3 regions of the Desulfitobacterium dehalogenans ATCC 51507 genome follow, and region 2 is predicted to be linked to each of the others. Evidence: riboswitches for the same ligand, from Rfam matches in the RefSeq annotation. Region 2 holds a riboswitch; each other region holds the start of a gene.
The links. A riboswitch is a leader RNA that binds a small molecule or an ion and turns the genes downstream of it on or off. The one in region 2 is predicted to bind cyclic di-GMP.
Positions count from the first base shown of each region.

Region 1: it holds a riboswitch for cyclic di-GMP, as region 2 does, so the genes downstream of both, DESDE_RS13780 (Na+/H+ antiporter NhaA) here and DESDE_RS22730 (LPXTG cell wall anchor domain-containing protein) in region 2, are expected to answer to the same signal.
Region 3: it holds a riboswitch for cyclic di-GMP, as region 2 does, so the genes downstream of both, DESDE_RS19365 (methyl-accepting chemotaxis protein) here and DESDE_RS22730 (LPXTG cell wall anchor domain-containing protein) in region 2, are expected to answer to the same signal.

Region 1 is NC_018017.1:2,855,516-2,860,857, reverse strand. It holds gene DESDE_RS13800 (4Fe-4S dicluster domain-containing protein) at 1-125, shown strand, start outside; gene DESDE_RS13795 (hypothetical protein) at 224-532, opposite strand; gene DESDE_RS13790 (BaiN/RdsA family NAD(P)/FAD-dependent oxidoreductase) at 658-1,917, shown strand; gene DESDE_RS13785 (hypothetical protein) at 1,994-2,563, shown strand; cyclic di-GMP riboswitch class I at 2,647-2,741, shown strand; gene DESDE_RS13780 (Na+/H+ antiporter NhaA) at 2,889-4,058, shown strand; gene DESDE_RS13775 (HutP family protein) at 4,401-4,829, shown strand; gene aroH (chorismate mutase) at 4,847-5,212, shown strand; gene aroF (3-deoxy-7-phosphoheptulonate synthase) at 5,297-5,342, shown strand, end outside.
Region 2 is NC_018017.1:1,679,980-1,685,321, reverse strand. It holds gene DESDE_RS22730 (LPXTG cell wall anchor domain-containing protein) at 1-1,639, opposite strand, end outside; cyclic di-GMP riboswitch class II at 1,658-1,741, opposite strand; gene DESDE_RS08200 (transglutaminase-like domain-containing protein) at 2,001-2,801, opposite strand; gene DESDE_RS08195 (hypothetical protein) at 2,815-3,030, opposite strand; gene DESDE_RS08190 (hypothetical protein) at 3,164-3,601, opposite strand; gene DESDE_RS08185 (AfsR/SARP family transcriptional regulator) at 3,588-4,829, opposite strand; gene DESDE_RS08180 (class D sortase) at 5,061-5,342, shown strand, end outside.
Region 3 is NC_018017.1:4,042,193-4,047,534, forward strand. It holds gene DESDE_RS19350 (DUF2935 domain-containing protein) at 1-755, opposite strand, end outside; gene DESDE_RS21880 (hypothetical protein) at 887-1,024, shown strand; gene DESDE_RS19355 (PH domain-containing protein) at 1,159-1,569, opposite strand; gene DESDE_RS19360 (hypothetical protein) at 2,062-2,247, shown strand; cyclic di-GMP riboswitch class I at 2,641-2,725, shown strand; gene DESDE_RS19365 (methyl-accepting chemotaxis protein) at 2,880-4,841, shown strand; gene DESDE_RS19370 (IS256 family transposase) at 5,021-5,342, shown strand, end outside.

The DNA.
Region 1 (5,342 bases), 1.2 Mb from region 2:
TTCTTCTCCATAAAGGAAGTCCTAAGCATTGTACCCGTTGTGGTAAGCAAGTATTCGATAATTCTGAACCCCCGATGTGTGTCGCTTGCGCTTCTTCCTCAAGTGATAGCATCTTTAATTCTTAGATTCCTAAAATAAATAGAAAACACGGCTAAGCCGTGTTTTCTCTGCCTATCAGTGATTTCGTTTTCGGTAGGGCAACAGTGGGAAGACTCTTTCGTGATTAATGATTGTGATGATTACAGCCACAGCCACAGCTATGGCCGTGCACATGAAGAGCGGGGGAAGCGCCATCTTGTCCGGTGGACTTTTTCTTCGCAGGTTCCCTTAAGAGTTGATTCGTTAAATGCCGAGTATGAGAAAGTGGCTGTTGCTGAACTTCCAAAGCCAGCTCGATGGTTTGGCGCAGGGTTTCATTAGGTACCCCTAAGGCTTTGGCATCCGTAACGGCTGAACGAAGGTTGGCCAGGGCATTCGTAGCTGCGGCAGCAGATATTTGTATTAATAAAGTTGTTTTTTGATCCAATTCCATAGTGACTCCTCCCGTAGTTGAATTTAAACCTAATATAGCATAAGAATGCGATAATCACAAAAACTTTAAGCAAATTTATGTTTGTACAGTCAAAGAGGATATTGAGATTCAAGGAAGGATTAAAGATGAAAGAAGAACGTGTTATTGTGGTCGGAGCAGGAGCAGCCGGACTTATGGCTGCGGGGCAAGCTGCCTTAAAGGGGGCTGAAGTTCTGCTCATCGAAAAGAAAGAACGCCCTGGACGGAAAATCGCCATTTCGGGTAAAGGACGTTGCAACCTAACCAATGCCGAGAATGTGGGAGATTTTATCCGGAATTACCCAGGCAATGGGCGTTTTCTCCATGGGATCTTAAGAGAATTTGATAATGTAAGACTTCGCGACTTCTTCTCCCATTATGGTGTTGAGACCAAAATAGAACGGGGAGGGCGAGTATTCCCTATCTCTGATGATGCCGAGCAAATCGTTGAGGCCTTGCTCAAGTATAATATGGATGCGGGAGTGGAGTTGGCTACCGGACAAACGGTGGAAGAGATACTTCTTCGTGAAGAGAAGGTCTGGGGTGTGCGTTTAGGCAATGGAAAAATCCTTGAAGGAAAGTCGGTGATCATCTGTACGGGGGGCGGTTCTTATCCAGCTACAGGCTCCACAGGAGATGGCTACAAGATGGCTCATAAGCTAGGCCATAAGGTTATCCCCCCGCGGCCATCTCTTGTTCCGTTGAGAACTCACGAAGACTGGGTGACTCAGGTTCAAGGGCTTTCCCTAAGGAATGTGGAAGCCGCTTTGTGGTATAGCGGGAAAAAGCAGCAAACAGAATTTGGAGAGATGCTTTTTACTCACTTCGGTGTCTCCGGCCCGATTATTCTTACTTTGAGCCGCTGGGCGGGAGAAGTATTGGCCCGCGGAGAAAAGGTTCACCTGACTATCAACCTCAAACCTGCCTTGACGGCAGAACAATTGGATCAGAGGGTACAAAGAGATTTTAAGAAATACTTAAATAAGCAATTCAAGAACTCACTGGATGAGATCCTCCCTAAAAGCTTGATTCCCATAATCATCCAATTGTCTAAAATCCCCCCTGAGAGAGTGGTCAATAGTATCAATAGGGAAGAAAGAAAATACCTGGTGCATTTGTTGCAAGAGCTCCCTTTATCCATCAAAGAGACCTTACCTCTAGCTGCAGCCATCGTGACGGCTGGAGGAGTGGATGTCAAAGAAATCGATCCGAAGACCATGGCTTCCAAAAAGGTCAAGGGTCTGTATTGGGCCGGAGAAGTAGTGGATGTGGATGGAGTGACAGGAGGCTATAATCTGCAAGCAGCTTTTGCCATGGGATACCGGGCTGGCCGAGGAGCGGGAGAATACGCTTTAATAAATGACTAGAATCTGCACGCTCTAAAAATAATAATCATGTCTTAGTTCTACACAGGACGCATAAACTGGTGATGAGGTGAAGTTTATGCGTCCTTTGCAATTTTTTAGTAAGAATAAGAAGCGAAATGGATTTATTCCTCGTTCCGGGAGAACCACAGCCCGTGCCAATAAACGTCGGCATAATTATTCGTCAGGTCTGCTTAAATTCGAGAAGGCTATTATTCGGGCGGTCGTTCTCTCAGCTGTCTTCTTGGTTTTAGCTCAGATGGCTTTAGGGTTAGCTAAAGATCCTGTGGATTATTATATTTCCGTGGCACAGAACGTAGAAGCGCCTTCCTTGGACAGTACGCCGGTATCAAGTACGGTCACACCGAATTTAATTCAGGAAGCGACTTCTCAAACATCCCTGATAACCCTCAAAGCTGTTCCCGCCGCACCGGTCCGCGTGATCCAAAATGGAAAAGTTCTCGGAACCTTAGCACGAGGGGAATTGGAGATCCCTGTTCAAGGAGGAATACTTCAGTTGGATGGAACCAATGTATCCGCCATTGTGCGCATACAGGTGATCAGGAAAGATTCCGCCCTGACAGAGCCTCGGCTTAATCAGACGGTTATTATCGAGCATAATGTCCAAACTTTAAGAGTCAGCCGCTAGGACATGGGATAAAAGATGTTGCTCGGTTATTGCCTGAGGCAGTTTATCTATGCTATACTAAATTATTAAAAATTAAATATTTCTAATGGTTGGGGCAAACTTTGTTAAAGCAAAGGACGCTAAAGCTATGGGTCTAAGGTCGTTGCGCAAGATCGACTAAGATCGCCAAGCTACAAGTGCTTAGAACTTCTTAGGGGAGAGTAGTTCCTTTTTGGACTACTCTCTTTTTGTATGCTTTTTTAGGAAAGGAGTGCTTACAGGACCGCGACATTATGAATCTGTCTATCCTATTTACACATTATTATTGACTTGAGGGGGAGATCCAGTGAGTACGAAGAAAAAGACTATTAATTTTTTGCAGGAGTTTTCAATACCATTAATTCTAGGTGTTCTTATTGCACTTGTTTGGGCTAATTTAGCGCCGGAGAATTACCATCATTTTGTGCACAATGAAATTATGGGAGACCTATCCCTTCATTTCTTTGTTAACGATATTTTTATGGTGTTCTTTTTTGCTATAGCGGCTGTTGAAATCACCCAGAGCCTATTGCCTGGAGGGAGCTTAAATCCCATTAAACGGGCCGTCAACCCCTTAATGGCCACCCTTGGCGGTGTTCTGGGCCCGGCCCTTGTATTTATTGGTTTAAATGCCCTGATAGGGAGTTCCGAATTCGCTAAAGGTTGGGGCATACCTACAGCCACCGATATCGCCTTAGCTTGGTTAGTGGCAAGGGTAGTGTTTGGGGCTCATCATGCTGCCGTCTCCTTTTTATTGCTCTTGGCTATTGTCGATGATGGCATCGGTCTCATGATTATCGCCTTCTTTTACCCTGACCCCGCCAATCCGGTGGCCCCGATCTGGTTATTGCTCACTGTGGGAGGGATGCTGGTCGCTTATCTGCTTCGACGCAAAAATGTTCGGAGCTACTGGCCTTATATCGTCTTAGGGGGAGTGCTGAGTTGGGCAGGGCTTTATCTGGCTCATATTCATCCGGCTCTGGCCCTGGTTTTCATCGTTCCCTTCCTGCCCCACCCTCCCAGGGAGGAATTCGGCTTGTTTGAGGATGATCCCAAAGATCATTCTACTTTGAAAACATTTGAGCACGAGTGGAAAATTTTCGTGGATTTTGGCCTGCTTTTGTTCGGGTTAACCAATGCGGGCGTGGAGTTCTCGGAAATCAGCACCCTCACATGGCTCATTTTCATTGCCCTCTTAGGAGGAAAAACTCTGGGAATATTCCTAATGGGCTCTTTGGCAACAGTTATCGGCTTTCCCTTTCCCAAGGGCATGGGGTATAAAGAGCTTCTTGTGGCGGGCGTGGTAGCGGCTATGGGACTCACAGTCGCCCTGTTCGTTTCAGGCGTGGCCTTTATCGATCCGGGTCTGCAAGGAGCAGCAAAAATGGGAGCCCTCTTCAGTGCAGCTTCGGCAGTCATTGCCCTGGTCGCGGGTAAAGTGCTAGGAATTAAGAAAAGCCAAGACACTCAAGCTTAATTCTGAACCCAAATCTGTATGGTCATCCGCAATGGATTTTTCCTGTAGAACTATAGATTCGTGCTTGAAAGTTGATCGGATGCATCATATAATATAATTTAATATCCAATTCAACATCTGATGTAGAGATATGTAGTTGTAGGACGGTTTAGTTTTCTATTTTTCCCCCCAATTGAATAATGGAAGGATGGTAGGACGGTGGAATCAGATAATTGACACCGTAGGTGTCTTTTTTATTCTCTTTTTTAGGAAATGTACTAATGTCTAAAAGTACATAGTGTAGTACTATTAAAGATGGATAATCTAATCAAAGGAATCCCTTAAGGGAAAGGAATGAATAGAATGGTTGCAGAAAGTAAGAAAATTGCTATGGCGGCATTGCGCATGGCCATGGCCGAAAGCCGTGAAGAAGAAGCACACTTGAAGGATGGTTTTGGTCGCCACGGAATTCGTACTGTGGCTGTGGATTATGGCGGTGAGTATCTTACAGCTATTAAAAAAATCGTGGAAAGGGCCATAGTTGCCGCCAAGCGGGAAGGGGTCATTAAGGAAACCCATGGAGATGAAGGGGCTGTTGCCGGAGCCACCCGGGAAGCATTGAGTCAGATTATGCCAAAGGCTATGGGATTAAATATCGGTGGGAAAATCGGTATTGCCAGGAGAGATGAACATTTGTCGGTGGCGGTTTTCTTTGGAGTGGGCTTATTGCATCTGGATGAGGTGGCTGTGGGCCTGGGACATAGGGCGTCTCCGAAAGAAAATATGGATTAAAAGGGAGATGAAGTAATGTGACGAGGGTTCGTGGTATACGTGGCGCCATTACGATTCAAGAAAATGATGTAGAACAAATCCGTCAAGCGACACAGGAACTCTTGCAGGAGATGATGATGCGTAATTCCTTAGCGACGGAAGATATTATCAGTGCCATCTTCACCCTGACCAAGGATATCGATGTTGCATTTCCTGCCACTTTCGCACGTCAACTGGGTTGGGATAGGGTGCCTATGATCTGCCTGAATGAAATTCCTGTTCCAGGCTCGCTGCCACTATGTATTCGAGTGCTGCTTCATGTAGAGTCTTCTTTAACTCAAGAAGAAATCCACCCGGTGTACCTAAGGGATGCGGTTAACTTACGCAGAGATCTTGTGGAGTAGAGTTGTATTATGGTAGATTTTGCTCACGCTGCAAGTGAGTAATATAAACAAAAAAGTAGGATGGTAGTTAAGGAGTGGAAAATTATGATTATCGTATTAAAGCGTGGAGCCGGTGAGACAGAAGTTCAGG
Region 2 (5,342 bases):
TTGTACCCGCCGGTATTTCTTCATCTAAAATCTCTATTGGACCCACCGTTACTTCTTCATCCAAAACCTCTACTGGACCCGCCGGTATTTCTTCATCCAAAATCTCTATTGGACCCACCGTTACTTCTTCACCCAAAACCTCTACTGGACCCGCCGGTATTTCTTCATCCAAAATCTCTATGTCGGCGTCAGCGTCGGCATCGGCATCAGCGTCAGCGTCGGCATCGGCGTCGGCATCAGCGTCGGCATCGGCATCAGCGTCGGCATCAGCGTCGGCGTCGGCGTCGGCATCGGCGTCGGCATCGGCATCAGCGTCGGCATCGGCATCAGCGTCGGCATCGGCATCAGCGTCGGCATCGGCATCAGCGTCGGCATCGGCATCAGCGTCGGCATCGGCATCAGCGTCGGCATCGGCATCGGCATCGGCATCAGCGTCGGCATCGGCATCGGCATCGGCATCAGCGTCGGCATCGGCATCAGCGTCGGCATCGGCATCAGCGTCGGCATCGGCATCAGCGTCGGCATCGGCATCAGCGTCGGCATCGGCATCAGCGTCGGCATCGGCATCAGCGTCGGCATCGGCATCAGCGTCGGCATCGGCATCAGCGTCGGCATCGGCATCAGCGTCGGCATCGGCATCAGCGTCGGCATCGGCATCAGCGTCGGCATCGGCATCAGCGTCGGCATCGGCATCAGCGTCGGCATCGGCATCGGCGTCAGCATCGGCATCAGCGTCGCTGTCAGAATCCGAATCGCTGTCGGAGTCCGAATCACTATCGGAGTCGCCATCGTCATTCGGAGTAAACCCAGACCCACCAGCCCATCTTACTTCATTAACAGAGTCTTTTCCTGTTCCAGAACCAAGCGTTATTTCTCGTATTTCGCCATTCACTGAATTCGAAACGGTAATTGTATATTTATTTATTACTGTATTTTTTCCGTTACCTTCTTGTACATAAATGTCAAACGATCCCTCAGGAATATTTCCTTCGGCAACAATCTTCCAATCCTTATTTGAATCAACAATAATTTTTAATGACCAAGAGTTCTCTGCGTCATCGCTGCCTCTGTACATTTCGGAAGAAGCACCATTACCATTCGATGTGTGGTCGCCCTCAAAATCAACTTTAACATTACCCCATCCATTGCCGACTGTCTCTCCACCAGATTGGGAGAGAGAGGTATTCGAGGTTATTGTATAACTACCCACACTTGAAGCAGATACATCATTATTTGAGGCTGACCTTATGCCGACATTTGATAAATCATCATCAGAATTAACATCTTGATAAACTGAATCATCAGCATCAGCGTCAGTATCTGAGCCAGCGTCAGCATCAGCATCTACGTTAGTATCCGCGTCAGCGTCGGTATCTGTATTTATATCGTATACAACCCCATCAACGATCAACAAACCATTCTCCAATTGACCAGAGTCATCACCAGGCTGTTCCTGTTGAACATTGGTATTAGCAAAGGCCATCGGAGTTTGTGCGATCGGTCCAAATGTTGCTATCGTAAATGCCGCAGTTGATGCTGTAAGTCTAAGCAACAATTTTCTTTTTTTCCTCTGGTTCCGTTCCCAGTTTGCCTGCTTTCTAGTTAAATCATTTGATAATCTTCTCGACAAAACCTTCATCCTCTCTACATTAGCTTGCAATGTAAAGGTGGGTTGCACTATTTGCTCCGCGTGTTTCAAGTGCCCATATAAGAAACACGTTTCAAAGCATCCCTTTAAGAATCTAAAAGCCTAAAATGATTCCTCGTCAGAAAAATGCTATAATTAAAACTCTTGCTATCATTATCTGTTTCGTCAGTCACATAGCAGTCATAATTTTGAAAATCAACTATTCTCTTTTTTGAGTTTCATCTATGAACCATTACCAGCATGTATTCAGATGCCGGATCTGGTCTTTCTTATTTGCTGCAAATAAAAAAACCACATGTTTCACATCCCTGTTTGACTCGGGAGAATGAAACATGTGGCAGTTGGATTGTCTTCAATATTCATACACTTTGTTAAAATCCTTAGCGTTCTTTACCATTGTAATCTTAGGATTCTTTGCGATTACCTGAAGATCATAGGTCGTGTCGATTACGATCCATTGGCCCTTGCTCTCGTCGTATACCTCATTCCACGCATGATAGCCGGCGGCATTTTTCGGAGCATATCCCTTAACTAATTTTGCAGGCTTTCCCTGACTTCTCAGCATTGCCGCATATAATGAAGAAAAATCGTAACATATCCCCTTTTTCTCGGCAAGGGTCTGATCAATTACCGGAAGATAATCGGTGGACAGCGTAGCAAGCTTGTTGTAATCATAGGAGTTGTTCTTAACCATGTAATCCCATAATACAGTAGCCTTCTTTCCCAGATCGTCGATATCCTTGGTGAGTTCCGCCGCTTTCGCGACGGCCTTGGAGTCCACATTCCAGTTGATAGTCTGAATCGAGGTCAGGTACACGGAATTGGGATTGGTTATCTTCACATCGACGCTCTTGGATGCAATCAGCTTGTAGGAGTTTCCGGAGGTATTGGCAAGAAGACTGATCTTATACGTTCCGTCGCCCAACTGCAGCGGATAACTTTCTGTCTTTCCGGAGCTGTTGATATCGTAGGTATACTTCTCGTCCTCTTTTTGAATCATTACCTTCGTTTTACCGCCCCCGTCATAGGTTATACGGATCACTCCTTTGCCAATGTCGCTCGTATTGAAATAATCGGCTGCAAATACTTCGGAAGCCCCGGCCATAATCCATATAACAAATGCAGCTATGCAAAGCAGTAATCTTCTTTTCATGCGTTCCGCCTCCTTATTTCCATGTATCCAAAGTATCTTCCGCGTCATCAGATTTGTTGCCGGCCACTGCTTCCATCATTAATTTCAGCATTTCCAATTCGCTTCTGAAGTTTTGGCACTTACCGCCTTCCGCCCATGCAATGCTGCCCTGCCAGGTAGCATTCTGCTGAAATTGTATTTGTATCGTAAACGTAGCCTTACAATCGTTCTTTTTTGTCGACTCACTCATAAGAAGCCCTCCTTAATCTATTATATACCTAACTGCTTGGTCAAAAAAAACATATTTTTTCATCGATCGTCTTAATTATGGGATGCCCCAGTCACAATTCAATCATAAAAGATACAATATTTATTTTTGCAGATTATTTCTTTAAGGTTTCCGCAATCATGCCTATCATTTCCAATTCACTGCGGAACCGCTTGGTTTTCTGTTCCGGAAGCCATGATAGTGTACCCTGCCAGGTCGAGTTCTGACGGAACTGGACGTGAAGAAGAAAGGCTGGCTGCTTGTCTTTCATCTCTTCCGGAGAAACTTCTCTGAGTCCGCGGGGCGGATGCTTCTCCTTCCTGGACGGCGACTCGCTGAAGCTTCTCTTCTCATGTGTCGCCTGGGGAAAATTGACGTAATCAAAAAAGTCGTCCAGAATGCTTAACATTTGTCTTATGCCCTGAAAATCGATGGCGATGGCGTAGGAATCGTTATAAAGAGTCCCCGCAACATCATGATTCTCCGTTGTCTCAATCATCACCTTAAATTTCGCGATGTTGCTCGAAATAGTACTCTTCTCAAATTGAAACATCTCTCTCCTCCAATTCGATCGGATCGAGTGACTGAAATTGCCCAAAAACTTCAATGCTGTTATGGAAGCCGCTTTCGTTGATCTTCCACACAAGTCTGTTCAATACCGTGTTGGCGTCTTCATATGTAAGGTTGGAAAGCAAGAGAAGAAACTGCGTCCTCCCGTATCTTGTAACGACGTCATCCTTGCGCAGGGAGGAAACGATGGCATTTTTTATCTTATCGAAGGTCACGTCCAGACTCTCTCTCGGAAGCTCCTTCTTGTTTTTACCCGTAACGGTGAGCAGTGCGATAAAAATAGATTTTCCCGACCGGAGCGCCGCTCTGGCCTCAAGCTGATAAATCATTTTAAATTGTTCATAATTACAGTAAACAGCGCCAAGGATCTTAGCCACTTCTTTCAGGTTATCCTTGATCAAGGCGATATCCTGGTTCAGGGCCGTATTTTTATTGGTCGCGTCGTGATAGAGCTTGGTTACCAGATCGGAAGGCCTGACTCCCAGTTCGTCATAAAACAATTTATTCACATAATTGTAATGATCGACGGCCTTGTCGTGATTCTTCAATCCGATCAAGGCTTTGAGCAAATTAGCATGGTTCGTTTCTACAAATGGATCGATGACAATCGCTCTGTGGCAGATTTCTTCCACTGATCTGAAATCTTCTCTTTCCAGCAGGATTTCACAGCAGGCGGCCACGGATTCCATATAGATGCGCTGATAATACACGTTAAAGGGAACGATCCACTCCTTGAATGAGGACTGAGGCATAAAATTCCCTTTATAAATATTGATCATTTTTCGATATCTGGTGAGAAGTTCATCTTTGCTCAGACTTTTCTGCTGGGTTTCCTTATAGACCGCTTCCAACTCATCCACATCGACAATGCACGGAACATTCTTATTCCATACGTAAGCGCCGTGCTTGTAAAGGATAACCTCGTCTTCCAGATCGAGTGAATTCTTCAGCGTTACTCTCAGCCTGTAAGCGAGGTTCTTTAGCGCATTGGCGGGATCCTCAATTTCATCATCCCTCCACAGGGCCTGGATCAGTCCGTCCATTGAAATTTCATTATGGCGGTTCACCATAATATATTCAAGAAGACTCCAGATCTGCTTTCCCCTGACCTTATCTCCGGATAGCATCCGGTCGTTGCTGCAAAATGAAAAATCACCGAGCATCCGGATCTCAAGAATCCTCTTATTCACTTTGCCTCCGGTCTTTTCCATCAAATTGCCTCTCCTTCAATAATTTCAAAAAATATTGCGAGTCAATATAATGAATTATAATGGGTCAACAGATTTATAACTATTATTATCTACTACTTTTTTCTAAAGATCAATATTTCCTGGTAAAAATATGATATAATTTGCAAAGGTATCCCGATTCAATAGAATATACTCTCTTAATTCCTTATAATGCTATAATAACGAAATGAAACTCTGACAGGAATGATCTGTATGAAAAAAGTTTCGACCTGGCTCATCATAACAGGAATCATCATCATTCTCATACCGATCGCCGGTTCTCTGTATACAGGCTATCAGCAGGACAAACTTTACGATGAATATTTGAACACTCAGGAAATGAGAAGCTCAATAGAGGATTTGGATACTGCCTTTACTTCTGTTCCCTCCGATTCCTCCCTATCCGAAGAACCTGCGAAGCTGGCGGTCCCGGCTTATAATCCCACAGTCATCGGACGCATCAAAATCCAAAGTGCATCGATCAACCTTCTTCTG
Region 3 (5,342 bases), 2.0 Mb from region 2:
TTGATTGGTGGTTTTGCATCATCGGGAAATTTGCTAACCAATTGGTGAAAGTACAGGGCGAAATCATTTGCTTTTTTGATCATTGCCTGTTCGGAAAAATCCAGGAGTTGCCTCATCGCTTCAGCATGTACCATCATATTGTAGTTCCAAAACTTTTCTGCTTCGGCCACACTGGAATAAGGATCGAGCACTTGACGATTCTGTAACCGTCGTAAAAGTGTAATATAGTTGAGGGTTTCACGGCGTTGATGGGCATAAATGGACGGTAACTTGGTGGTATATAACCGACAATGGATAACATCCTGATACACTTTCTCCATAAATTCAGCAACAGAACTGGCACAGGTCAAAATTTGTTCGTTTAAAGCGGAAATATTGGCAACGCGTTCGGGACTTAATACTGGCGTGGACAAGGGCCCTGGAGTTAAATTCGACTCTTCAACAGTGATCGGTATTCCAATCCTAATCCCGGTTAACTCTACTGTTTTTTGTTCAGCCAACAATGTCTTACCTGTCAACAATTCCCCGGATAATAACACCTCAGGACTGATAACTCCATTGGACAAACGAATTGTTTGATGTAAAAAGCCTTCAAACAGACATTTAAATTCTTCGGCCTGTTGGATATAAGCAACATCTTTGCACATTAAATTGGCTTGCATGAAGATAAAGTGCTCTTTTATAATCCTTGTCCAAAAAAGATTGAGTTCAAGTGACTCTCGAATATAGTATTCAGCCATCGATACAGTACTCATAGGCACACCCCTTCTAAAGTGTATACAGCTAATGACACTTATCTGTCAAAGCATATTCGCAAATTCAGCAAAAATGCTATCTTTTCCCTTGTATAGCCGTAGGAGGTCTTGCAACCAATATTGTACCGGAGATGGTAGAAATTCATGGGGAAGCCAGAAGCCACAATCTGTCCGAGCTCCAAGCAATATCAATTGCCCAGGCTGCCATGCGTAAACTTGGCTGGGAACCTGTAGTAACGTCATCAGGCGGTGGAAGTGATGCAAACTAAAACTGGAGGTCATCGTTTTTGTTTATGTTATATTTTTGAGGGTAATGCCACAGTAAGTTTCTCATGTCTCAACTTCTCCAAAAAGTTATTTATAAGGTCCTATCACAATATTCGCAAAAAATAGTTTTACCTACTTACTTAATATTTGTAGCCCCACATCCGGGACAATTTACAGTGATTTGCTCTGGTAATGGTGCCTGTTGCAACACTGAATCATCTTGTACGGGCTGATTTAGCAATTCATCAATAATACGCTTAACTTCCTGTAGCACATCCAACGGTATTTTCTCCACTGTTGCAGAATCGTTAGATGCCACGATCTGTAGTGTGCCGCCGTGAAAAAGCGTGAACTTTTTGTTTACTGAACCGATTGCCGATAGAGGGATTTCCTTTTTGGTGCTGTTAAAGCCTTTTATCTTTTGGACGATGATTCTTTTATCCGTTACATAAACTTGCTCAGTCGGATCCGGAAAAGAGGCCCCAACTGCCAATAGTTTTTCCCCTTTTAAAAGTGATCTTTCTATTAAGTCAATTTGCTCCTGCATTGCTTTCTTTCTTCCCCAACCAGCATTTTTAATAGTAGCTTCAATAGTGTCATGTATACCATACCTTCTCCCCTTCTAACCTTAATAAAAACAGAGACTATTAGCCTATAATAAAATTAGAAACTATAAAATATACCGATTATAATTTAATAATATTTGACAAAAAGGAAGGTATTCCTTTAATTTCATCAGTGGCCGTTAACGCAATTCTCCTTTGCGTTTGCCTCTTTAGGCTTATATAACCTACATCTGCACAACTGCATCACCGCCTTGCGCAAATTCCCATATTGTGGCAAGTCTTATAGACAAAGCATAAACTGTAGTATCTTCGAGTAAAGGAGGAATTCAAATGGCACTTGGTTTTGACGGAGTTGAACGTCGTGAAGAGAGATTCGAAGGTATTGCAATCGTAGTTGTAATCATTCTTTTGCTTATCGCAATGGGAATCGTGTTCTAGTCTAAGTGCAAAATTTTAAGGAAGGAGGAATATTAATGGGCGGGTTTAGTCATTTTCCTCATATTTCACCGGTCGGTGCTCCACCACACATTGGACCAATTGTAACCAGCCGTCCCACTGTCTTCCCTGTCCCCCCAGTTACAGGTGTTGGCGTTGGCGTTGGCGTAGGAATTATCTTTATCGCAATTCTTATCCTGATTGCTCTTGGTGTAATTTTCTAAAACAATCAAAGGAAGGCCAGGCGAATTACCCTGGCCTTTTTGTTGTCATAAGCGGCTAGTTAATATTTTACCTAGCCACTTTAAATGGAAAAGAAGGAACAGTAATACGTTTAGGATTAAGGTAGACAGCATGGATAAATAAGCAAAAGGACTTCCTCTTTTCCGCCAATGAAGAGGAAAAGAAAAAAGTCCTTCAAGAGTATGTTGATCGAATTATTAAACCATCTAAGGATATTAACAGTTTTGACGTAGAGATAACCTACAGGGTTTATTTGAGAAGATAGATTTATTTACGAATTACCTTTCAAATTGTAATAATTTATAGTAGAATTGATTAGGTAATACCACATACCACATACCACATACCATTATACTTAGATATACTTCCTTATATTGCGACAAAGGCAAACTTAGCGAAAGCTGAGGACGCAAAGCTATGGGCCTTCCAGATCATGCTGATGGTTGCCAAGCTGCCGAAGTCTTCTTTTACTGTCGCTAAATGAATGCGGCTTTTTTTATTGTTTTTTCAGTCCTAATTTAGAATAAGTCTTCGGTAATATGGTCAAGACCATAAAGTAAATGGTCAAGCTCTTCTAGTAGGAACAAATTTTATTATGTGAGGAGGAACTATTTTGAAACTCAAGGCACGCTTATTCTCAATGCTCTTAGCTACTAGCTTAATTCCACTGTTAATCTTTTCTGCCGTATCCATACCCTCTTTTATCTCAAGCTCCCAACAGAGTTCCTATCAGCTAAGCCAGGACAAAATAGCAATTGCCAAAGCTGAAATAAACGGGATGTTGGATAAAAATTTCAATACCTTACATATGGTTGCCAATCAACCGGCCATTCGCAATTTCGATTTACCTAATGCGAAAAATATTCTGCTGGATGCCGTTAAAGTCAATCCCGAACTTATTATTGCTCTCGACGATACCGAAGGACAACAAGTCGTTAAAAGTAATGATGATGCCTTAACCAAAATCAATGAGCGAGATTTTTTTAAGCAAGCCATGAACGGTACAGAAGAGTATGTATCCGATATTCTCGTCGCAAAGGCTACCGGTGAATTGATTGTCGTGATCTCTACACCTGTTCGTGATATGAATAATAACATTGTCGGGGTTCTTCAAGCGAACATTCAACTCGCTCAGCTCAGTGACTTTGTCACAGAGCTTTCAGAAGGTGGTTCAAGCATCTATGTGATTTCCAGACAAGGGACCGTATTGGCCCATCCCCTTATCGAATATGTTCAAAACCAAGAAGATTTTAGCTCTTTAGAATTTGTGCAAACAGGTTTTACCGGACAGGATATGACTATACAAACGACCAATATTCAAGGTGAAGAGGTTATTGCCAGCCATACTTTGAACGAACTGACGGGCTGGTTAATCGCTGTGGAAACCCCTGTTTCGGTGGCGATGGCTTCCGCTAATAGACTCCTGTATACCTCAATCGGCTTGCTCTTAGCTGTGAGCATTGTTGTCGGCTTATTGGGCCTTATCTTTTCAAAACGATTTACCGAGCCACTCGTCCAGTTATCCTCCGTTATCGAAACAATTGCGAGCGGAGATTTGACAGACTTTGAAATTAAAATTAAGTCAAAAGATGAAATCGGCCAACTTTATGATAGTCTTAAGACAATGACTCAAAACTTAAGGGGACTTGTAGTCAACATTCAAGAGGTTGCCTCGACGCTAGCATCTCATTCCTTGCAATTATCGTCAACAACTGAGGAAACCACTCAGAGCTTAACCCAAGTCGTTACAACTATAAACGAAATGGCTCAAGGCAATAGCAATCAGGCTTTAATGATTCAAGGTTCAACAGATGCGATTAATACGGTTAATAATATCGTCAGCGAAGCTACGCAAAAAACAGATGTTGGTACAGTCAAGGCCAAAGAATCATTAGAGCTTGCTAAAGCCGGTCAAGAGGCTCTTGAACGCCAAAGTCAAAAAATAGAAGAAAACAACAAGTATTCGAATGCTGTTGGTCAATCGATCCTTCAACTGGCCACAATGGCCGATGAGATTCGCAACATGATCAGTGCAATCAACAGTATCGCCGAACAAACCAATCTGCTTGCATTAAATGCTTCGATTGAAGCAGCCCGTGCTGGTGATGCAGGACGAGGATTTGCCGTCGTAGCCGAAGAAATTCGCAAACTCGCTGAACAATCCGGCAGTTCCACCAAGAAAATTGAAGATATTGTCAATGGCATTAATGGTAAGGTGACGGAAGCCGTTAATAATATGAATCAGGCTAAAGAAAGCGTTGTTGTTATGGAATCTTCGGCAGAAGATACTAAAGAAAGCTTTGCGAAGATTTTTGCTTCAATTACTGAGCTTGCGCAAAACTCCTATGAAATTTCCATAGCCTTAGAGGAAATCAATAATCAGACGAAAGAAGTTGCTGACCAAGCCACGAATATTTCCGCAGTGGTTGAACAAGCCTCGGCTGGTATGCAGGAAATCTCAGCTTCTTCAGAAGAACAATTAGCTTCAATCGAAACGATTGCTCATTCCTCCGGGCAATTAGAAAATGTGGCTCACGAACTCCTCACTCAAGTTGCGAAGCTTAAAATTGAATAATCTTTGCATTGTGGTCGTTATAGAAAACAGAGCCTAATAACAAAAAAGCCTTGAGCGCACAGAATTTATGTGCCTCAGAGACTGACTAAACACCTGTGTAAATGGCAATAATCTCCACATACAACAAAAGTGGAGGTTATGAAATGAAACAATCGAAAAACATTCTTACTGACAAGGAAATGGAACTGATCAGCCTACTGATGCAAGACTGCCAAAGCACAGGGGATATTCAGTCGAAACTAAAAAGACTGTTCGCCGGAACCATCGAGCAGATGCTGGAAGCCGAGATGGAAGACCATCTGGGCTATGAAAAAAACAGCATTGAGGGAAACAACTCTGGCAACAGTCGCAACGGCTATAACCGTAAGACGATCATCAGCGATTACGGCGAAAGTGAAATTGCCGTACCTCGCGACCGAAACGGCGAATTTGAGCCGAGAATTCTGGAAAAACGGCAAACCCGAACCGATGAAATTGAACAGAAAATCCTGGCTATGTATT